Regions from separate parts of the Clostridium felsineum DSM 794 genome, predicted to be linked through region 2. Evidence: riboswitches for the same ligand, from Rfam matches in the RefSeq annotation. Region 2 holds a riboswitch; the other holds the start of a gene.
The links. A riboswitch is a leader RNA that binds a small molecule or an ion and turns the genes downstream of it on or off. The one in region 2 is predicted to bind thiamine pyrophosphate.

Region 1: linked by a shared signal. The riboswitch ahead of CLFE_RS09775 (TatD family hydrolase) and the one ahead of thiS (sulfur carrier protein ThiS) in region 2 are both predicted to bind thiamine pyrophosphate.

The regions. Positions count from the first base shown of each region.
Region 1 covers NZ_CP096980.1:2,070,073-2,082,336, reverse strand. The annotation lists gene CLFE_RS09820 (TIM-barrel domain-containing protein) at 1-566, opposite strand, end outside; gene CLFE_RS09815 (sensor histidine kinase) at 1,367-2,170, shown strand; gene CLFE_RS09810 (response regulator transcription factor) at 2,163-2,804, shown strand; gene CLFE_RS09805 (methyltransferase family protein) at 2,956-3,558, shown strand; gene CLFE_RS09800 (hypothetical protein) at 3,641-4,495, shown strand; gene CLFE_RS09795 (ABC transporter ATP-binding protein) at 4,530-5,288, opposite strand; gene CLFE_RS09790 (ABC transporter substrate-binding protein) at 5,248-6,246, opposite strand; gene CLFE_RS09785 (ABC transporter permease) at 6,261-7,013, opposite strand; gene CLFE_RS09780 (MTH1187 family thiamine-binding protein) at 6,985-7,278, opposite strand; gene CLFE_RS09775 (TatD family hydrolase) at 7,297-8,034, opposite strand; TPP riboswitch at 8,086-8,189, opposite strand; gene purD (phosphoribosylamine--glycine ligase) at 8,258-9,508, opposite strand; gene purH (bifunctional phosphoribosylaminoimidazolecarboxamide formyltransferase/IMP cyclohydrolase) at 9,530-11,029, opposite strand; gene purN (phosphoribosylglycinamide formyltransferase) at 11,082-11,696, opposite strand; gene purM (phosphoribosylformylglycinamidine cyclo-ligase) at 11,684-12,264, opposite strand, start outside.
Region 2 covers NZ_CP096980.1:1,030,547-1,042,810, forward strand. The annotation lists gene folK (2-amino-4-hydroxy-6-hydroxymethyldihydropteridine diphosphokinase) at 1-674, opposite strand, end outside; gene folP (dihydropteroate synthase) at 682-1,488, opposite strand; gene CLFE_RS04955 (HD domain-containing protein) at 1,501-1,986, opposite strand; TPP riboswitch at 2,212-2,319, shown strand; gene thiS (sulfur carrier protein ThiS) at 2,421-2,615, shown strand; gene thiF (sulfur carrier protein ThiS adenylyltransferase ThiF) at 2,618-3,418, shown strand; gene CLFE_RS04970 (thiazole synthase) at 3,437-4,204, shown strand; gene thiH (2-iminoacetate synthase ThiH) at 4,217-5,323, shown strand; gene CLFE_RS04980 (thiamine phosphate synthase) at 5,320-5,901, shown strand; gene CLFE_RS04985 (DUF2971 domain-containing protein) at 6,015-6,782, shown strand; gene CLFE_RS04990 (type I phosphomannose isomerase catalytic subunit) at 6,957-7,937, shown strand; gene CLFE_RS04995 (alpha/beta hydrolase) at 7,959-8,777, shown strand; gene panD (aspartate 1-decarboxylase) at 8,830-9,213, opposite strand; gene panC (pantoate--beta-alanine ligase) at 9,233-10,078, opposite strand; gene panB (3-methyl-2-oxobutanoate hydroxymethyltransferase) at 10,096-10,926, opposite strand; gene CLFE_RS05015 (ABC transporter substrate-binding protein) at 11,451-12,264, shown strand, end outside.

The sequences.
Region 1 (12,264 bases), 1.0 Mb from region 2:
CCTTGGCTTGAATCATCCCAAACCCTGTAACCATTTACTCCATAAAATCTATCTCCTGAATTATGAGTAAAGCTTACACTTTTCTGAGCAATAGATTGTTGAGTTATAATTGACTTTCCATTGGAATCGTATACACTCATGGTCAAGTCAGATTTATTTATTTTAATCGTCATCTTCTGTGTTTTTATTACCATTGGATCTGAATTTAAATCGCTAGATACTATATTTCCTGTATTCCAAGTTTTATTAGGATCAACTACTAAAGTATCATCACTAGATTTACCCGCTGGTTTGTAGTCAACTTTTACAACTTGAGGTTCACATACTTGAATATCTGTCTCATCTGAACCATTTATAATTTGTAAAGTATCACTATTTAATTTTACTGATAAACCAGATGCCGCTGTATTCGCTTTAATTTCCTTTGTTTTAGATATCGTTTTCATATTTGGCACAGCTTTTACACTCACTGGCCTTATTACCTCAGGTATAGTATTTAATGTCAATGCCATAGCCATAAAACAATATAAGGTTTTCTTTAATACACTTTTTTTACCACTACACATTTGAATTTACCCCCCTTAACAATTCTTTAAATCTAAATGGTAGTATTTTTAGTTTGTCTTGTAATTGCAACCGATTGCACAAATGTACAAAATAATTATTATAGTATTTATTTTTTTACATAAGTGCTAACTCATTTCACCTCCTTAAATGTGATTTAAAGTTAAGTTTATTGATTTTTTTTACATTTTTATTTTGATAATCCTTAACTTCAAGTTAATTATACCTCTTGTTACACAAATTGTAAATACTTTTTTTAATATTTATTACAAATAATTGTACGTTTAAGTCTTGTTCTATTATACCGGTTTCACTCATTTATATAATTATGCATTATACTTTGCATAATCCCCTCTTCTTTATTGTAAAAAATTTTAATGTATTGTAGAATTAACTTATTCTTATATCTCCAAGAATTATTCTTAACAAGGCAATATGAATCTTATAAAAGAAAGGATAGCTTAAATATATGAATAAACTTATTTTTTTATGGGATATCATCAAATCCAAATTTAGATATGCTCTTTTAATCTTTACTATATTAACCATTTATATAAATTCTAAAGTAGTTATTGTTAATTATTTTCTCTTAATTTTACTTAGTATTTTTCTAATTGCCTATAATGTTAAAAGCAAAAAAAACACTACACTATTTATAAGTATCTCTATTATAATTTATGCATTTATATGGCTTTTTGGAAGTTGTGATAATGTCTATTATTTTGTTATATTGGATGATATATTTGAAATAAAAAATGTATTATTCAAAAGATTTCTTATTATTTTGCATTCTATAACCTATATGATCGTAATTATTCCTAGAATATTATTTTTTACAAAATATCCTGTGCATGAAAAAATCAACTCAATTACGTATTCAATTATTTTATATTTAATCGTTCTGTTTGTTTTTACTCTTGTACACAAATTCAAAGATGAAAGAGATAAAATTAAAATAATTAATGCTGATCTCATAGAATACTCCTTCAATGAAAGGGAATTTTTATTATATGAGGAAAGAAATAGAATTTCTCAAGAACTACACGATTCCATAGGTCATTCCCTCATGGCTCTTTCAATGAATATAAAATATTTGAAGGCTATAAAAGATAAAGCTGATATAAATAAAGAATTAGATGATATAGATGCTGTTATAAAAGAAAGTGTAGTTACTTTAAGATCTACTGTTTACAATATAAAGAAATTAGATGAGTATTGTGATTTCAAAAAAGAAATTAATACTATAATCGAAAAATTCAACAAGCTAAACATAGTGAAAATCAACTTTAATTATGATAATAATATAGACAAGTCCCCTATGGAAATAAAAAATAATATTATAAAAATAATAAAAGAAGGCATCACAAATAGTTTGAAACATGGTAATTCCACTGAAATTAATATAGATTTAAGTTTCATCAATTCAGATATAGAACTAATTATACAAGATAATGGTAATGGCTGCTGTGAAATCAACTCATCAAATGGTCTTAATGGAATAAAAAAAAGGACAGAGACTTTAAATGGAGAGGTAACCTTCCAAAGTTCAAATAAAAAAGGATTTACAATAAACCTTAAAATACCAGGGGGTGTTTCAAATGATTAGGGTTATGATTGCAGACGATCAAACTATTGTAAGAGAGGGATTAAAAAAAATATTAAGTCTTGATGATAGTATAGAAGTACTTTGTGAAGCAGAAAATGGATATGAAGTTATAGAAAACTTAAACAAACACATTGTTGATGTTATACTAATGGATGTTAGAATGCCTAAGCTAGACGGTATAAAAACAACTAAACTTGTAAAAAAACAATATCCAAAGGTAAAAATAATCATACTTACAACTTTTGATGAAGATAATTACATATTTGATGGAATAAAAAATGGCATAAGCGGCTACCTTTTAAAGGATAGTGAAATAGATTATATACTTAAAAGTATCAAAGAGGCTTATGAGGATAAAATGATGTTTGATCCTGTAGTAACCTCAAAACTTGTAAATGCACTGAATTTATCTAATAAAACTAATAAAAAAGAAAATATTCTTCTAGACTCTCTTACTGAAAGAGAAAAAGAAATAACAAAACTCGTTGTCAATGGTAATAGTAATAAACAAATATCTGAGATTCTATTTATTTCAGAAGGTACCGTAAAAAATTGTATCTCTAAAATATTAAAAAAGTTAAATCTTGAAAGAAGAACTCAACTTTCAGCTCTGTATATAGAATCTTTAAAATAATAACACAAATTTGAAGTATATATGTTACTAAAGTAATGTATATACTTATTTTTTTATTTTACTTGTTACTTATGGCATCTTTAAACCTATATCATAAATTCATAAAATAGTAATTACTAAAGGAAATAATTTGTGAGATGGAGTGATATTCTTGGATATTTTCGATGCTTCAAAAATTAATAATACATTCGAACATAATGTATTTCTTTATTCAATAGGATTTATGTTTTTATGTGAATTTTTAATATGGATATTTACTGCAAAGGGAGGGAGAAACGGCAATAAAAAATCTGATAAAGGCTCAATTTGGCTAATAATTTTAGGATATTTTTTAAGCCTTTATGTAGGTTTTTACTTTACAGATTTTAATATAATAAGATTAACTATTCCTCATGTATTCTACTATATAGGAATTTTATTAATAATAGCCGGTACAATAATCCGCTCCTATTCTGTATGGACATTAAAAAAGGCTTTTACATTATCAGTACAAACTACATCTGACCAGCATCTAATACAAAAAGGCTTTTACCGATATGTAAGAAATCCAGCTTATACGGGAAGTATACTTAGTCTTGTAGGTATAGCATGTTCATTTAGAAATTTTTTTGCACCTATTGTGGTATTAATCATTTGTATATTCTGCTATGGAATTAGAATAAAGATTGAAGAAAAAGCTTTAAAGGAACATTTTAAACAAGAATTTGATGATTATAAAAAAAGGACCTACTGCCTATTTCCTTTTATATGGTAAGATGAAACTTCATGCTTTTATTAACCAACTATTAAGGTTTTAAATATACTATTAATGTACCAATAATAGTATGAGGTTATATATGGATGATTCAGAGGTTTTAAATTTTAACGAACAGTACTTTAGACCTTCTAAATTAGTTGCTATAAATATAAAGGACTTTGATTATAAATTTTTTGATAAATACTTTGGGAATTATAATGATATAAAGTTGCCAAATTATTTGTTCAATTCCGAGGAGAACACAATAATAAACTATTTCAGCCTTTTAAGAGAAGCATCCTCAATAACAACAGGTGGTTGTGGAAGTATTGGAAATAGTAAAGCACCCTATCCTATATCCTACAACTTTTTTAATGATGATTTTAAAAAAAGAGTTGATTACAACAATTACCTTAGTGTTTTTAACGAGGTTGGTCATATAAATTTAATAAAACTTCATAGACTTTACAATACTAACTCTCCGGATATTTATAGATATTTTTTTGAAATAGAAACCATAGAGCCTTCTGTAAAAGGAAACACTAGCTTTGCCTATTATTATGGCTTTATATACCTAATCTATGAAAATGGTAATTATAAAATTTCTGATATTGATTTACGTGGAGAGGATTTTCTATGTGCACCTTATCATGGTTGGATGCATAATGCAGAATTTTATGTAGATACAACCTATGGTGATTGGTGTCATCTAATAAAAGAAAGACACCCTACAGAAAAGGATGGATATATAAAAAATATTTATGTTACAGGTACAGATGGAAATGATTACAAATTTCAATTTATTCAATTAACTAATGGTACAGATGTACAGGTCAATCAATTCATAAAAAATAAAACTGGAGTTTTTATACCTACAGTAATAGATGTAAATAAGTGTATACCAAGATTTAGAGGACTTTCTAGACATAGACATTGTCCTTTTAAATCAAAATAAAAGCAAATTTTAGCGGCATCTCTGCCGCTAAAATTTATAATAATTCAATTATTTTATTCTTATATTCTAGTAATTCCTTGGAAAATTCCCTTTTTATTTTATCTTCTTTTAAAAATTCTATATTAAATTCCTCTTTTATCTTTCCCGGCTTTGACCCCAGTACATATATTCTATCTGATAAAAGCACAGCTTCTTCAATATCATGAGTTATAAAAAGTATAGTTCTCTTAAGCACATCTTTCATTTTAAGAATCCATTTCTGCATATTACCTTTTGTTATTGAATCAAGTGCACCAAAAGGTTCATCGAGAAGCATTATTTCACTTGAGGATAGAAAGGTTCTAAGAAAACTCGCCCTTTGTTTCATCCCTCCAGAAAGCTCATAAGGATATTTATTTTCATAACCTTTAAGGCCCATAATTTCAATATACTTTTTAGCCTCTAATCTAGATTGCTTTTTATTTTCACCCTTTAAGTCAAGTGGCAGTACAACATTATTTAAAACTGTTTTCCAAGGCATTAATAAATCCTTTTGCTGCATATAACCTATATCTGAAGAAACTTTAACTTCTCCCTTATCAACTTCTATAAGTGACGCTATTATATTAAATAAAGTACTTTTACCCGAGCCACTAGGTCCTACAATCGAAACAAATTCTCCTTTATTTACGCAAAGTGAAACATCCTTTAGTATAATTTCTTTATCAAAGCTTTTAGTTATATTTTTGATTTCTATAACCTTTACTCTATTATTATTTTGATAAGAATTGATTTGTGAATGCATCTTTAACATTTAGCTCCTTCTTTATAAGCCCCTTGCTCTTTAGGAAATCAGCATAATTTTTCCAAACACTAGGCTTCATTTCTCCCCATTTTGACATATCATCTGCATAATGAGTTGCCATGTATTTTTGACTTTCTACTGCTAATTTTTCATCTATTTCAGGTGCATATTTTCTTAGTATTTTTGCACTTTCTTCTGGATGTTTAGCTGCATACTGATATCCTTCTTTTGTAGCACGCATAAATTTCTTAGCTTTATCTGGATTCTCTTTTAATATCTTATTATTTGTTATTATAACTGGGGTATAATAATCAAGTGCTGGATCTAAATCTTTAACTGCTACATAATCTAAATCAATACCCTTTAATTTGGCTTCAATTCCTGTCCAGCCCTCAAATATCCAAGCAAAATCCACGTTCTTTTTCGTAGCTGCAAAGTAATCATCATTTCCTATATTAACTATTTTAAGCTTACTAAAATCCGCTCCATTTTTCTCCATTATAGCCTTTATGACTGCTTCCTCTGAAGGTGAACCCCAGCCACCATAAACTTTTCCTTCTGCATCCTTAATAGATTTAATATTTTTACTTTTAGGTGCTGCAAATCCAGAGGTATTGTGCTGTAAAACTGCTGCAATTGCCTTAATAGGAAGTGGCGTTTTACTTGTTAAAGCATAAGTTACATCTTCCTGATAGCTTACACCAAAATCTCCTTTATTAGTAGCAATTAGATTAGTAACACTGCCACTTGAAGGCTGTTGAATTTTTACATCTAAACCCTCTTCTTTATAGTAACCTTTATCTAAAGCTACATACATTCCAGTATGATTTGTATTCGGTGTCCAATCTAGTATTACAGTCGTTTTATCTAATTTAGTACTTGAACTGCTACTAGATGCACACCCTGTAATAGCAATTGCTGTCATAACAACTGCAGATATTAATGATAATATTCTTTTCTTTTTCACTTTAATCGCTCTCCTTATTTCCAATGAATTATCTTCTTTTGGATAAAATCTACAATATAAATTAACACTATACTTATAACCACAATGACGACAATTGCTGCAAAAACCTTGTCTAGCGCATAGGCATTTTTTGCTCTTACCATATAAACACCTATGCCTCCATCTCCACCTAACCATTCACCTATAACTGCTGCCATAATCATATAGGTACATGCTATTTTAATTCCAGAAAATAAATTTACCATAGCGGATGGAAGCTTTAAATGATAGAAAATTTGAAGTTTAGATGCTTTCATACTTTTAAATAGATTTATATAGTCTTTATCAATTTTTTCAAAACCATCCACAAGACTTATTGCTATAGGAAAAAAACAAGTTATTACAACCACTATTATCTTAGGCAGCGGACCAAAGCCAAACCATATTATAAAAAGTGGTGCAATTGCTATGGTTGGTATAGTTTGTGAGATAACAACTATAGGATAAATGGCCTTTCTAATAACCTTAAAACTATCCATTATTATAGCAAGTATAAAAGCAAAAATTATAGAAATAAGAAATCCCACAAGTGCTTCATAAATTGTAACTTTCGTGTTGTCAATTATCACATTGAACTCACTAATTAATGTTAGGTATATATCCTTAGGTGATGGAATTATATACCCTGGTATTTTTCTAAAATCCACTATAAACTGCCACATTGCTATTACAATTATTATAGCGGCTACTGGATATAATTTATTCTTTATATTTTCCCACTTTTTCATTCATAGTCACGCCTTCAGCCTTATAATCTATTTTTACAACAGATGCAACTCTCTCTGAGCCTTCCTTAATGCATATTTCCTGAGCCTTTTTTACTATTTCCATGAGTGTATCTAAATCACCTTCCATAGTAGTTTCCATAGGTCCAACTATATACTTTACACCTGAAGCTTTTATGTATTCTATTACCTTATCAACTACCTCATATAGTCTTTTTTCCTCAACAACTGGAAGTACCTGCAAGCTTACATTTACAACTGGTTTCATAATACAAATCCTTCTTTCTTAAATTAATGATTTAAAATTATTCAATATGCTTTTTTCAACTTCACCTTCTTTAACCTTTTTTATTTTAGCTATTTCCTTTACTATGTCTTTAATTACACTTGGATAACCATATCTTCCATTGACCCACTGAAGAGAAGTTGGTCCATCTGTTTCTGTTAGTATTTTATCAAGAGGAAGGAATTGAACAATTTCCTTAGAAAGCTTAGAATATTCAATATCAACACTTATAGTAAAATAGCAGCCATATTCTAAAAGCTTTCTTAAAGTGTCTTTATCACCGCTGTACCAGTGAATTATAGGTGTTTTAAGCTTATACTTTTTTATATAATTATATATTTCTCCTTCTGCACCCTTTGTATGTATATTAGTTATTTTATTGTATCTTCTGGCTTGCTCTAAGAAATATATAAAAACTTTTTTCATATAAGGATATTTTTCCTTTTCCTTAACCCATACATAATCAAGCCCTATTTCTCCTATTATTCTGCTCTCCTTTATATATTCATGAAATTTATCAAGTTTTTTATAATTTTCATGAGCTTTAGAAGGATGAATACCAAAGCAAGGAATAATATTTTTATTTTTCACGGCTAGTTTTTTCGTAAATTCATAACTTTTACAATCCATGGAACATCCAAGTGTAAGTATTTCTTCATTTCTTATAATGCCTAATGCCTTGTCTAGTTTTTCTTTACTCTCAAAAAAGTCCAAATGATTATGTGCATCTACAAACATTTTTTTCTCCCTAATAAAAAAATAAAAGCACTATAAACATAGTGCTTTAAGTTAACGTTATAAAAGCTTTCCTTCGTCAGAATTAACCGAATCAGGTTCAAAGGGTTAAAGTTTTTATAACTTCTCTCAGCCAAAAGGCACCCCTAGCACTAATTTACATATTAAATTTTGTCAGCATCTTTATGCTACCACTTATTTTTTCAAATGTAAATAGCTATATTCCCTATTTTGCTCTTCCAATATCTTTTCTATAGTAAATTCCGTCAAATTTAATTTTTTCTATATCCCTATAAGCTCTTTCTATAGCTTCGTCTAAAGTAGTTCCTTTAGCAGTTGCGCACAAAACTCTTCCCCCTGAGGTTTTATACACTCCATCCTCTAACTTAACACCTGCACAAAATACTTTATCCCCTGCATCATCTATTCCACTTATTTCATAACCCGTATTATATTTTTTAGGATATCCCTTTGAAGAAGCAACTACACAGCAAGCATTTCCTTCATGCCACTTTAAATCAAAATCACTAAGTTTTTTGTCTATTGCAGCATTTATTAAATCAACAAAATCACTTTTCATTAAGTATAAAACTACTTGTGTTTCTGGATCTCCAAGTCTAACATTGTATTCAAGAAGATATACTCCTTTTTTTGTTATCATAAGTCCAAAGAAAATTATTCCAACAAAATCCATTCTTTCTTCTTGAATACCTACCAAAGTAGGCTTTAAAATTTCTTCATTAAAACTTTTAAGTACAGCTTCTGTGCAGTAGGGATTTGGAGAAATAGCTCCCATTCCACCTGTATTGGGTCCTTTATTGTCATCAAAAATTTGTTTATGATCCTTTGAAGACACAAAAGGAATTATAGTTTTTCCATCTGTAATTGATAGAATTGAAGCCTCTACACCTTCTAAGTATTCTTCAATTACAACTTTTTTTCCAGAACCTTTGAAAACATCTTCAACCATAAAGGATTTAATAGTTTCTTCTGCTAAAGTGTAATCCTCACAAATTACAACTCCCTTGCCTGCTGCCAAACCATCTGCCTTTATAACTATAGGATATGAACAGCTTTTTAAATAGGAAAGAGATTTACTAGCATCTTCAAAGACTGCATATTCAGCTGTTTTAACATTGTATTTTTTCATAAAGTCCTTAGAAAAAGACTTACTTCCTTCAAGCTTAGCTCCTAAACTACCTGGTCCAAATATTTTAAGTCCTGCCTTTTTAAATTCATCAACTATTCCCTCAACAAGAGGAGCTTCAGGTCCGACTACCGTTAAATCTATATTATTTTCCTTTGCAAACTTTATAAGTTCTTCTGTTTTTTCTAAGTTTACATTTTCACATTTATTTTCTTTTGCACTTCCGCCATTTCCCGGTGCACAATATATTTTTTCAACAGTGCTATTTTGTGCCATTTTCCATGCCATAGCATGTTCACGTCCTCCTGAACCTATAAGCAAAATCTTCATACATTAACCTCCAAATATAAACTAGTGCTTAAAATGTCTTGTTCCTGTCATAACCATTGAAATTCCGTATTTGTTGCAGCCATCAATGGATTCCTTATCTCTTATAGATCCACCTGGTTGAATTATAGCTTTAATTCCATTTTTATGTGCTTCTTCTACTATATCACCAAATGGGAAGAAAGCATCTGATGCAAGAACAGTAGCACCACTTCCTCTTTCCATTGCATCTTTAGCTGGCCAAATTCTATTAACCTGACCTCCACCAATTCCAACAGCTGCACCATTTTTTACAACAACAATAGCATTGGATTTTACATACTTTACTACTTTCATTCCAAAAATCATATCTCTCATTTCATCATCCGTTGGCTTCTTATCTGTAACTACTTCTATTTTTTCAGTAAGTTTATCATCTGCACTTTGAACAAGCATTGCGCCATCAACCTTTGCAAGTTCAAAATTATCAGAAGGCTTTTTATTAGCTTTTATAACTCTTAAATTTTTCTTGGACTTTAGTACCTCTAGTGCATCACTTGTAAAATCAGGAGCTATAACTATTTCCAAAAATATTTTAACCATTTCTTCTGCAGCAGCCTTATCTACTGTCTTATTTAAGGCAACAATTCCACCAAAAATTGAAGTATCATCACATTCAAAAGCCTTTATGTAAGCATCCACAGGTGTATCTCCCATAGCCACACCACATGGACTATTATGTTTTAAAGCACAGCATACTGTTTCTTCAAATTCATTAACAACCTTCCAAGCTATATCCATATCCTTTATATTATTATAAGAAAGTTCTTTTCCATTAAGCTGGTCAAATCCTTTCATTGCTCCATTTCCAAAAGCCGCCTCATAAAAAGCTGCTGATTGATGAGGGTTTTCTCCATACCTTAAATCCATTTTCTTCTTGTAAGGTACAGCTAAATATTCAGGATATTCATCTTCAAGTAAAAATCTACTGATTGCACCATCATAAGCGCACATTAAATTAAATACTTTTCCTGCCAATCTTTTCTTTGTATTATAGCAAACTTCACCAGTTTCTTCTATCTGATTAATTACATCATCATAATCATTTACATCTGTTAAAACTACAACATCCTGGAAGTTTTTAGCTGCTGCTCTTATCATCGTTGGTCCACCAATGTCTATGAATTCAACCTTCTCTTCAAAGCTTATGTCTGAAGCAACCTTATCAAAGAATGGATATAAATTAACAACTACCATATCAATAGGTGTTATTCCCTTTTCTTTAATAGTTTCCATATGTTCTTTATTATCTCTTATAGCTAGAATTCCGCCATGTATTTTAGGATGAAGTGTTTTTACTCTTCCATCAAGTATTTCATCAAAGCCTGTAACATCTGAAACCTCTACTACTGGAATACCATTTTCCTTAAGATGTTTAAAGGTTCCGCCAGTTGATAGTATTTCTACACCTTTTTCATTTAAAAATCTTGCTAATTTCAAAACTCCATCCTTATTAAATACGCTTATAAGTGCTCTTTTTATCATACTTAGTATTTTAACTTTCAATGAAAAGTTAAAATATCTTCACTTCCTTTCCTTATTTAATAATTTTAACATGTCTTCCTTCTATGTGAACTTTTCCTTCAGCCAATAATTTTACTGCCTCTGGGAGAAGCTTGTGTTCCACTTCTAAAACTCTCTTTTGAAGTGTTTCTGCTGTATCAGTATCTAAAACCTCTACTGCTTTTTGAAGTATAATAGGACCACTATCTGTTCCCTCATCTACAAAATGGACTGTACAACCTGAAAGCTTAACCCCATATTCTATAGCTTTCTCATGTACCTTCATTCCATACATACCATTTCCACAAAAGGCCGGTATAAGAGATGGATGTATATTTATTATCCTATTTTTAAATTTATTTAGTAAGTCCCCTTTAAGTATTGAAAGGAAACCTGCGAGAACTATTAAATCAACCTTGCCCCCAAGAAGTTTTAATACTTCATCGCATACAGCTCCTTTAAATTCTTTTCTATCAAAAACATAATTTTTGATAGAATGTTTTTCTGCTCTTTCTATTGCAAAAGCCCCTTTTTTATCGCTTATGACAGCTTCGATTACACAATTTTTTATATATCCATTTTCTATAGCATCGATTATGGATTGAAGATCTGTTCCGCCCCCAGAAACGAGAACAGCTATTTTATACATACTCCATTACCTCCAGCTTTTACGTATCCAATTTCATATGCATTTTCTCCAGCCTCTTTAAGCATTTTAATTATTCCGTCTTTATTTTCCTTAGCTGCACAAATCACAAAACCAATTCCCATATTAAAGGTATTAAACATGTGATTTTCATCAACTCCAAGTGACATTATATGTTTAAATATTTCTGGAATTTCTAAGCTTTCCTTGTTTATTACAGCTGTAAAATCTCCTTTGAACATTCTTGGTATATTCTCATAAAAACCGCCCCCAGTTACATGAGCCATACCTTTTACATCAAAGTTTTCTAAAACCTTTAAAACAGGCTTTACATATATTTTTGTAGGAGTTAATAATTCCTCTCCCATTGTCTTTCCATTAAATTCTTCGTCAAAATTAGTTATTAACTTTCTTACAAGTGAATATCCATTACTATGTATTCCAGAAGATGCTATACCTATAAGTACATTTCCATCTTCAATTTTACTGCCATCAATTATTTTATCCTTATCTACAAGCCCCACAGCAAATCCAGCCAAATCATATTCTCCTTCTTTATAAAAACCCGGCA
Region 2 (12,264 bases):
TCTGTAATTAGATTATCATAAAGTAAAACATCTAAATCAATGGTTCGTGGTCCCCAGTGTACTGTTCTTTTTCGTTTTAAGGTTTCTTCAATTCTTAGAAAAAAGTCCACTAGTTCGTTTGGTGACATTAAGGTTTTTATTTCAGCAGCACAGTTTAAAAAATTATCTTGATTTAAATAACCAACAGGTCTTGTTATATAGAAATTAGAAACTTCAGTTAAAACGCATTGGAAATTTTTTTCTATAAGTGCAAGGGCTTCTTTTAAATTTTCTTCTTTATTTCCAATATTAGAACCAAGACCTATATAAGCTGTATGCCAACTTCTTTCGATTTCTACAGAAATACATTTCACATGTTTTTTTACAGGAGCCCAAGGTTTTTTTAGGATTACCTTAACGGCTTTAACTAAATTGTAGTTTAGCAAAATAAACTCTGCTATTTTTTCAGCAGCAGTTTCTATTAAATCGAAACTTTGTTTTGTAAATTCTTCTTCTATATTATCTAATAGTTCAGCGTAATTTACGGTATCATTTAAAGCTTTTGATATCCCTGATTTTCTTAAATCTAAATCTAAGTATAGGGATAATAAAAATTTTTGTCCAAGTGTTTTTTCTTCTTCCAACACACCATGATACGCAAATACTTCAAAATCTTCTATAGTTATTTTGTCCAAAGTTTGCTCATCTCCTTAATATGGCATCTGCTACAGTACAGGCTCTTTTATTTTCAAGAACATCATGAACTCTAATAAAATCACAGCCTTTAGTAACTCCGATAACTGAAGTTGCAGCTGTACCTTCAACTCTTTCGTTTGGTGGCAAATTTAAAATATTACCTATCATAGATTTTCTAGAAGTACCTAGAAGCATAGGAAAATTTAAAATTTTAAGTTTTTCTAAATTATTCATTAAAGATAAATTCTGCTCAAAGCTTTTAGCAAAACCTATTCCAGGATCTATCATTATATTTTCTTTTTTTACACCTGCGTCTAGTGCTATATTAATGCTTTCTTTTAAATCGTTAATGACATCTTCAAGAAAATCAATATAATTTAAGTCTTGTCTATTATGCATTAGACAGCATGGAACATCATATTTTGCAGCAACCTTAGCTATATATGAATCCTTTTTAAAACCCCATACATCATTAACAAGATGAGCACCAGCTTTTAAGGCAGCCTCAGCTACTTCACCTTTATAAGTATCTATTGAAAGGGGAATATCAAACTCATGAACTAAAGCTTCTATTATTGGAATAACTCTGTCTAATTCTTCGTTTTTATCAACAGGTGAATGATTTGGTCTTGTTGATTCACCACCAATATCGATTATGTCTGCACCATCTTCTATAAGTTTAGCAGCATGTTTTAGGGCATTATCTAAATTGTTGAATTTTCCTCCATCAGAGAAGGAGTCAGGTGTTACATTTAAAATTCCCATTATATAGGTCCTTTTACCTATTAAAAAATCTTTGTTACCTATTCTCATTTTGATTACTCCTTAATATTTTATGCTTGAATTTTTTTTATGGTAACTCCAATTACATTCTGCGTAAGCAGAACAATTAAAGCAATTTCTTGAAAGTTTATCACTTCTATAAAGTATAGAGCTTAAATGCGAAATTGAATTTACTTTTCCATGATTTTTAATAGCTTCAATTATAAGTTCAATTTCTAAAGAATTAAAGTTGCAATCTTTTAAGATATCTATTGAAAGGTTTGCACTTGCAGTAGAATGAGGAATGCCGCTTTCATATTGTTGCCATCTACCTATATCGTGAAGGAGGGCAGAGGCATAAATTATATCCTTTTTTATGTCTAGCTTTTCTTCAAGAACAATTATGTACGAGATTCTTGCAACATCAAGAAAATGTTCTAAGGTATGAGAACAAAATTTTCGACCCTTTTCATATTTTAGGGTTTTGGATAAATAATTTTTAAAATTTCTATGATTTAATATTAAATTTATTCTATCAAGTTTTTCCATAAACACTCCTAATGAAAATATTTATACAATATTATATCATTAAAAAATATTTCTTAAAAATAATATTATTAAATTTTTAAAACATAAATTATGTGGAGTAAGTATTATATATCTATATCCATTGCATGGTTTTCTATACATTTTAAGTAATGAAAATTTAAAATAGCTTCAATAAAAATTTGCATTTTTTGTTTTGTTATGCTAAATTAAAAATATAAAAACTAAATATTGTTACTGGGGAGCCTGTAGACAGGCTGAGAGTGGAATGTGATTCCAGACCCTCATAACCTGATTTGGATAATGCCAACGTAGGGAGATAATATCATCAGATCTTATTACATATAATTCTGCGCAGAAGTTTATATGTTTTAATTGAAAGTTATGAGGGAAGCAATTTTGCTTCTCTTTTTTATTTATATAAAAGAGGTGATTTAATGGTAGTAAACGGAAAAGACATGGAACTTTATGAGGAAACAACAGTTTATGAACTTTTAAAAAAATTGAACATAGAAAGTAATAAAGTAGTTGTGGAAGTGGACTTAGAAATAGTTGATAAAAATGAATACAAACGAAAAAAACTCTCAAGTGACTCTAAAGTAGAAATAATTAGATTTGTTGGAGGAGGCTAAAAATGAGAGTATATGTAAATGAAAGACCCCGAGAGGTTGGAATTAATACTACACTAATGGAGCTTAAAGAAGAAATAAAAAGTGATGCAGATGTTGTTATTTATAATGGTTTTATTATGAAAGAAAATGTAGTGTTAAAAAAAGAAGATAACATCGTTTTTATAAAAAAAGGTGAGATACCTAAAAAAGAAGATATGGAAGCACAGCTTGTGGCAAGACATACACCTAAGGTGCATACAAGGGTAAAGGAGGCATTTGTTGGTATAGCTGGTCTTGGAGGATTAGGATCAAATGTTGCTGTGAGCCTTGCCAGAATAGGTATAGGTAGGTTATTACTTGTGGATTTTGATGTGGTTGAACCAAGTAACTTAAATAGACAGCATTATTTTATAAAACATATAGGTATGAAAAAAACAGAGGCACTTAAACAAATAATAAGTGAGTGTAATCCATTTGTAAAAGTGGACACAATAGATGCTTTTATAAGTGAAGAAAATGTAGAAGAGATTTTTAAGGCTGTTGATATAGTTGTAGAAGCTTTTGATAATCCAATATGTAAGTCAGAGCTTGTAAATAGTGTTCTTACCAAAATGAAGGACAAAAAAATAGTTGGGGCTTCTGGTATGGCAGGATATTTTACTAGTAATAGCATAGTAACAAAAAAAATAAATGAAAATTTTTATCTTGTAGGTGATGGAGAAAATGAGGCAAAAGTGGGTTTAGGACTTATGGCACCAAGGGTTTCTATAGCAGCTAATCATGAGGCAAATGCAGTACTTAGAATAATAATGGAAGATAAATAAAATTTAGGAGGAATTAAAGTGGACGAATTGCAAATAGGTTCAGTTAAATTAGAAAATAGACTTTTTGTTGGGACAGGTAAATTAAGTTCTAATGAATTAATACCACAAATTATGAATAAGTCAAAATCAAAGGTTATTACGGTAGCGCTTAGAAGAGTTGATATAACATCTCAGAATGATAATATACTTAATTTTATAGGCGAAGATTTAATACTTCTTCCAAATACGTCAGGGGCTAGAAATGCTGAAGAAGCTATAAGACTAGCTAAAATAGCTAAAGCGGCTGGTTGTGGAAATTGGGTTAAGATAGAAGTTATATCAGATAATAAATATTTATTGCCAGATAATTATGAAACTATAAAGGCTACTGAAGCTTTAGTAAAAGAAGGCTTTACTGTGCTTCCATATATAAATCCAGATCTAATGGATGCGAGAAGACTTGTAAATGTTGGAGCAGCAGCTGTTATGCCACTAGGAGCTCCAATTGGAAGTAATAGGGGACTTAGGACTAAAGAAATGCTTAAAATTTTAATAGAAGAAATAAATGAAGTGCCTGTAGTTGTAGATGCAGGAATAGGAAAACCTTCTGATGCGGCATTAGCTATGGAAATGGGAGCTGACGCAGTGCTTGTAAATACAGCTATAGCAACAGCAGAAGATCCAGTAGATATGGCAGAAGCATTTTCGCTTGCAGTTAGAGCAGGTAGAATGGCATATAGAGCAAAGCTTGGAGCAGAAAGAGAATATGCATCAGCATCATCTCCACTTACAGGATTTTTACGATAGGAAGTGAATAAAATGAGTTTTTATGAAAAATTACAGGAATATAGGGATTTTGATTTTGAAAGCTTTTTTTCAAAAGTAACAAAGGAAGATATAGAAAAAATATTACACAAAGATATTATTCATGAAAAAGATTTTTTGAAACTGCTATCACCTGCAGCAGAAAACTATTTAGAGGTTATGGCACAAAAGGCTAGAGAAATATCACTTAAAAATTTTGGAAAAACGGTAGTGTTATATACGCCTATATATATTGCAAATTTTTGTGTTAATGGTTGTGCTTATTGTGGATATAATGTAAAAAATAAAATAAAAAGAAAACAGCTTACCATGGAGGAAATAGAAAAAGAAGCTAAAGCTATATATGAAACAGGTATGAGGAATATAATAGTTCTTACAGGTGAATCAAAGGTTCAAACCCCTGTTTCCTATATAAGAGATGCAATAAAGCTACTTAAGAAATATTTTAGTTCAATATGTATAGAAATATATCCACTTGAAGTTGATGAATACAAAGAGTTGGTAGAGGCAGGCGCAGATAGTTTGACTATTTATCAGGAAACTTATAATGAAGAAAAATATTCAAAGGTACATTTAAGTGGACCAAAAAAGAATTTTAAATTTAGACTCGATGCACCAGAAAGAGTTTGCAAGGCAGGTATTCATTCTATAGGAGCAGGAGCACTTTTAGGTCTTTATAAATGGAGACAAGAAGCATTTTTTACAGGATTACATGCTATGTATATACAAGAAAAGTTTCCAAGCGTTGAAATTTCTATGTCAGCTCCAAGAATAAGGCCACATGCAGGAAGTTTTAATGATGTATATGATGTAAATGATAAAAATATTGTACAGGTAATCTTAGCTTATAAAATGTTTTTGCCAAGAGCAGGGACTAATATAACCACACGAGAACCAGCAAGTTTTAGAGATAGTCTAATTCCAATGGGAGTTACAAAAATGTCAGCGGGGGTTTCCACAGAAGTTGGAGGACATAGTATAAAGGATAAGGGAGAAGGACAATTTGATACAAATGATAAAAGAAGCGTAGCTGAGGTTTATAATAAAATAAAAGAATTAGGATACAATCCTGTATTCAAGGATTTTGAAAATGCATTATGATTTATGTAGTTACTAATAGAAAATTAATTTTACATGATAATTTATTTGGATGTATTGAAAAGGCACTAGATTATGGCACTAAAAATATAATTTTAAGAGAAAAGGATTTAAGTTATGAAGAATTATATAAGGTTGCCAGTAAAATGAAAGATATTACTGATAGGTATGAGGCTAATTTAATTGTAAATGGAAACTTAAGAGTAGCGGAAGAAATAAAAGCATATGCATACCAGTCAAGATTCATAGATTTTATTCAAAAAGGTGGAAGTAAAATTATAAAAAATGGAGTATCCATTCATAGTATAGAGGAAGCTAAAAGAGCAGAGGAAAATGGGGCGGACTACATTCTTGTGGGAAATATATATGAAACAGAATGTAAAAAGGGACTTAAAGGAAAAGGAACGGAGTTTTTAAGGCATATAGCAAGGGAGATAACTATACCTGAAATTGCCATTGGGGGTATTAGTGAAAAAAATATAGTAGAAGTAATGAATTCAGGTGCTAAGGGAGCTGCAATTATGTCTTCTGCTATGAAAGATCCCGCTGTAGTTAAAAGACTTATCAAAAAAATTATATAAAATAAAAGATTTCACATGCTATAAATATATAAACGTGTGAAATCTTTTATTTTATAATATCTTATTAAAATGGAAAGAATAAAGCTTATACTATTTTAAGGAGATTATGTAAAATGGAATGGATAGATGAATTTATTAAGCTACTTTTTGATGGCAGAAAAGACGAAGCTTATAAATTAAAGTATAGAAATTTTCCTAAAAAGTTATATAAGTATGAAATCATTGACGAAAACAGACTTAGTGCACTTAAAGATAATAAAATATGGTTCGCAAATCCGGATAAATTTAATGATCCTTTTGATTCATGTGGAGTTTTTTTTGATAAAGCTGTACTCTCAAATTATACTAATAAAGTCAGTATAGAAGACTATATTAATGGACTTAGAAACAATATAAAAATATGTTGCTTTTCAGAAGAGCTTAATAGTATGCCGATGTGGGCACATTATGCAAACAATCATACTGGAATTTGCATACAATATAATTTCTTTGATTTAAACTATATGAATAAATTTTCAAAGTATATAATTCCAATAAGGTATGAAACTGAAAAATACGATATTACAAAGTTTTTAGAAAGGGTGTTTAAGGATGATGGAGAAGATAGAATGTACCTACTTTTTTTTCTTATGCAAATAAAGCATGTAAGCTGGAGTTATGAAAAAGAATGGAGAATAATATTAAAAGCACATAAGGATAAGAACTCAGGTATTATTTGTCCTATAAAGCCTGAAGGAATATACTTAGGATTAAATTGCAGTGAAGAAAATAAAGAAAAAATTAAAAATATTACAAAGGAGTATATTCATTGTCCAGTATATGAAGTGGAAAAGAAAGAGGGAAAGTTATTCGAATTTAATAACAAGGATATATCTACTTAGATAAAGTTAAGCATAAAATATTTATAGACTAATTTTACTATGTTACAATTTTGTGTTAAAATAATAACTAAAAGTAGGGAAAGATATTTTAGTATAAAGGAGGGTGGAGCTGCTTTTACATTAAACGTTATAACATTATAACTTATACTAAATGTTTATGCAGCGAATATAAATATGTATCCATTAAAATTTAAACATTTATATTATGAAAAAATTTGGGGTGGAAGAGATTTAGAAAAGTTTAGGAAGGATTTACCTGAAGGCAGTATTGGGGAAAGTTGGGACGTAGCTTGTCATAAAAATGGAACAAGTGTAATTTCTAATGGTGAATTTAAGGGTAAAAGACTTGATGATTTAATAAAAGAAAAAGAGAGTGAAGTTATAGGTACAAAAATAAAAAAAGAATGGTTTCCTCTTCTTATAAAGCTTATAAATGCTAAAAGTGATCTTTCTGTTCAAGTACATCCAAATGATGAATATGCAAAAAAAATAGAGAATGATATGGGTAAAACAGAGGTTTGGTATGTAATTGATGCAGAAGATGGGGCGGCATTAGTAGTAGGAACTACAGAAAATTGTACTAAAGAATTACTTAAAGAAGGCATAGAAACAGGAAAGCTTGATAAATACATGAATAAAATACATGTAAAAAAAGGAGACGTGTGTCTTGTAAGAAGTGGTATGATACATGCTATAGGAGGGGGAGTTACAGTAGCGGAAATACAGCAAAATAGCGATACAACCTATAGAGTATATGATTATAATAGAGGCAGGGAGCTTCATGTGAAAAAAGCACTTGATGTTATAGATTTAAACCTTAAAGGGAAAAAAAGTAAGGGAGTAAAAGTAATACGATATGGTTATGAAAAAACTTATTTTTGCCTTGGAAGAGATTTTTCGCTTGAAATTTATGATGTTTCAGATAAGGTTAGCGAAACAAGCGATGAAGAGAGATTTTATATTTTAACGTGCGTTGATGGCTTTGGAGAAATATCATATAAAGAAGGAAAAGAAAAAATAGAATTTGGAGAGAGTGTACTAATTCCAGCATCACTTGGTGAATATACGATAGAAGGAAAAATTAAATTTATTAAAAGCTATGTACCTGATGTAAATAAAGTGGAACGTGAAATATTAGAAGAGATAAGTTATTAATTTTTTTTGGGGGAGTTTTAAGTGATAAATAGGGTTATTGATATATGGAACGGACTTTCTTATGAGGGCTGCGATAAGAGTTTTAGACCAACGATGGAAACTTATATTTTAGATGGAGATAAAAAAAGAGTAGCAATTTTAATTTTACCAGGTGGAGGATATAATCATACATCACCTAGAGAGGGAGAACCTATAGCTGTAAACTATAATGCAGCTGGATTTAGTGCATTTGTTCTTCACTATAGTGTTTATCCTAATAGATATCCAAAGCCAATGCTTGATGCAGCAAGAGCAATCACTATAATAAGGGAAAATGCAGATAAGTGGAATATAGATAAAGAAAAAATAGTTGTTTGTGGATTTTCAGCAGGAGGACATTTGGCAGGAATGTTAGGAACTAAATGGTTTAAAGATGAATTGTTCAATAAAGAAGGAATAAGAAAAGAATTTTTAAAACCAAATGCACTTATACTATCCTATCCAGTAATAACCTCAGGAGAATTTGCACACAGAGAATCCTTTAACTGCTTACTAGGAGAAAATCCAGATAAAAAGTTACTCTACGAAGTATCAGTAGAAAAACAGGTATCAGAAAAAACGCCAACTACTTTTATTTGGCATACTTTTAATGATAAGGTAGTGCCAGTTCAAAATTCTATGTTATTTGTAGATCAGCTTTCTAAACTTCAAATTTCTTTTGAACTACATATTTATCCAGATGGAAAACATGGAATGTCACTTGGAACTAAAGAAACAGATGCAGGAGGAAATATAAATCCTCATTTAGCTTCTTGGTTTAATTTAAGTGTAGAGTGGGTTAGAAGTATATTTGGGGAGTAAAAATAGTCTACTATGAAACCTTAAGGTGTTCATAGTAGACTATTTTTATTATTTATTCAATTGTTCCATGCTTCTCATATTCTGTAACCTTTGATATGGTATTATCATCATTTACAAATACAACTTTTGGTCTGTATTCTGAAGCTTCAGCAGGTGTTAAAGTGCAGTAACACATTATTATTACTTTATCACCAGCTTGGGCACATCTAGCAGCAGCCCCATTAAGGCATATCATTCCGCTTCCACGTTCTCCAGCTATTACGTAAGTTTCAAATCGCATACCATTATTTATATTTGCTATTTCTACTTTTTCGTATTCAAGTATGTTAGCATTATCCATAAGATCTCTATCTATTGTTATACTTCCAACATAATTTAATTCAGCTTGAACAACTGTTGCTCTATGAATTTTAGATTTTAACATATTTAATTGCATTTTATTCCTCCAGAGTAATTTATATATTAAAGGTGAAATTGTCAATTAGTCTTATTTTACCTATATAAACGGCAATAGGTATTAATACTGATTTTTCAATTTTAGAAACGGATTTTAAGGAAAGACTATCTACAACTTCAACATAATCTATTTTTGCTAATGGCTCTTTTTCTATATCTAGAGTTATAGCTTTTATTATTTTATCGGCATCTCTTTCACCAGTTTTAAGAATTTCCCTTGCATTATTTAAACTCCTAGAAAGAACAGTTGCAGCCTTTCGTTCTTCAGGTGAGAGGTAAGTATTTCTTGAACTTTTAGCTAGTCCATCTTCTTCTCTAATTATAGGACAGCCAACTATCTCAATATCAAAATTTAAATCACGTACCATTCTTTTAATTACAGCTAACTGTTGAGCATCTTTTTCACCGAAATAAGCTTTATCAGGGCATGCTATATTAAATAATTTAGTAACCACAGTACAAACACCTCTAAAGTGACCAGGACGTCTAGCACCACAAAGTACATCGGTTATTTCAGAAGAGTTTACAAAGGTAACTGCATCATCAAAGTACATTTCAGAAGGTTCTGGATTAAATAAGATTGAAGCACCAGCACTTTCTGAAAGTTTAGCATCATGTTCTAAATCTCTTGGATAAACATCTAAATCTTCATTAGGTCCAAATTGGATTGGGTTTACAAAATCGCTGACTATAACTCTATCATTTTCTGAAGAGGCTTTTTCAATTAAACTTTTATGTCCTTCGTGTAGATAGCCCATAGTTGGAACTAGTCCTATGGTTAGTCCTTCACTTTTAAAGCGTTTTACGTATTTTTTGACATCACTAATTGAATGTAAAATTTCCATTACATTTACTTCCTTTCCTATTTAATCAGTTCATCTATAATGTTCTGATCAATTTTAAATGAATGTGCTTCATCTGGAAAAGCACTAGAGCGCACTTCTTTTGCATAGCTATTAAAAGCTTCTCGCATATTTTTTCCGATATCACCATATTTTTTGACGAATTTAGGAGCCAAATCATCAAACATACCAAGCATATCTTGATATACAAGTATTTGACCATCACAGTATTTCCCTGCGCCAATTCCAATAGTAGGTATATTTATACTTTCAGTTATTAATTTAGCGAGTTTTTCTGGAATTCCCTCTAGGGTTATAGCAAAAGCACCAGCTTCTTCTATTTTTTTTGCATCTTCAATTAATTGTTTTGCTTTATCTATACTTTTTCCTTGAATTTTGAAACCGCCAAAGGCATTTACAGATTGGGGAGTTAGACCGATATGGCCCATTACAGGAATTTGGGCGTCGACTATTGCTTTTATTCTATCGCAAACTAAAGCGCCGCCTTCAAGTTTAATTGCAGTGGCATGACCTTCTTTAATAAGTCTTCCAGCATTAAAAACTGCATCGTAAATTGAGGTTTGATAGGACATAAATGGTAAATCTGCGACAACAAGAGTATTTTTTGCACCACGTACTACGGCTTTGGTGTGATGAATCATATCTTCCATTGTTACACTTAATGTATTTTCATAGCCAAGACATACCATACCGAGAGAATCTCCTACGAGAATTCCATTGATATCACATGAATCAATTATCTTGGCTGTAGAGTAATCATAGGCTGTTAACATTACAAGTTTTTCTTGTTTTGTTTTTGCGTTTCTAAAAGTTTCAGTAGTATTTTTCATTAAATAATCCTCCTTAAAGCTATTTAAAATAGTCTTCATAAAAGGGTAGTATCAAAAAACAAACCTTTGCTTTTTATATATCAAGATATTAAGTTAGTTGTCCCACTCATTTGATATGGGCAAATTTATTATATACTTAATAAAAAACTTAGGTGAAGTTCTAAAGATAGATACTTCCCATTACACAAGTTAAAATACCACAAATTAAAAATATTTACAAGGGCATGATTTTAAATAATGTATGAAAAAAGTTTACAATGAAGGTAATATAGTGGTATTAATATGGAGAAAATATAATACAAGATTGGGTACTGGAAATTCTATTTGTGGACTGCTTAAAAATAAAATGTTATTATATAATTTGAATAGGAATATAGTTATAAAATATAAAAGATTACTAATTTAAAAAATGAAAATTAAAACGTAAAATATTTTAAGAATAAGAAGGGAGAGAGTTACTGCAAAACAGCTAGAATTATAGGAATGAAGTATAAAAAATATAAGTTTTCAGTAACCAAAAGAGTATGAAAAGATTTTTTAAAAGTTTTTTGTTTGTAGTTATGAGTTCTAGTATAATTTTTTACGCTTCAGCTTGTGGTACTTCAAAAAACACTAATGCAATTAAATCTAACCCAAATACCACTCAAAAAAAAGTAAGTATAACTATATGGATAAATAGTAAAGATCAAAATATAATAAAAGATCAAATAAATGATTTTAATAAAAAATATGATTACATAACTGTAAATCCAGTGTTTATGACTGAGGAAGACATAATGAAGAATTACGAAAGTAATGTTAAAAATAAGTCAAAGCTTCCTGATGTTGTGGAAATTGGAGATTTAAATGCATCTAGTTTTATTGATAAATTTAATCAAAAGCTTGTTAATATGTCTTCTGATAGTGATATAAAAAGCGATATGTTCTTATCTAATAAAGTTCATAATTTAACTAATGAAGGAAAGGTTTACGGTTATCCTTGGTATACTGAGCCGTTATTCATGTTTTATAGATCAGATATACTAAATAGTTTAAATGTTAAGCCAGAGGACATAAAAACCTGGCAGGAATACAATGAACTTGGAAATGCAGTTAAACAGAATGGAAAAAATTTAACATACATTTCAGATTTAAGCGATATTTATAATGTTCAAAATACAGAATTAGGAGTTAATTTTTTAGATAGCAATAATAAGGTTAATATAAAGAATGATAAATTTAAAGAAGCTTCAAGTTTTCTTTTTGATATAATTAAGGGAAATACAAATATAAGTGTTGAACCTGGAAAGGATACGCCAAAGGCTTTTGCTTCAGGAGAAATTGTATCCATGATGGCAT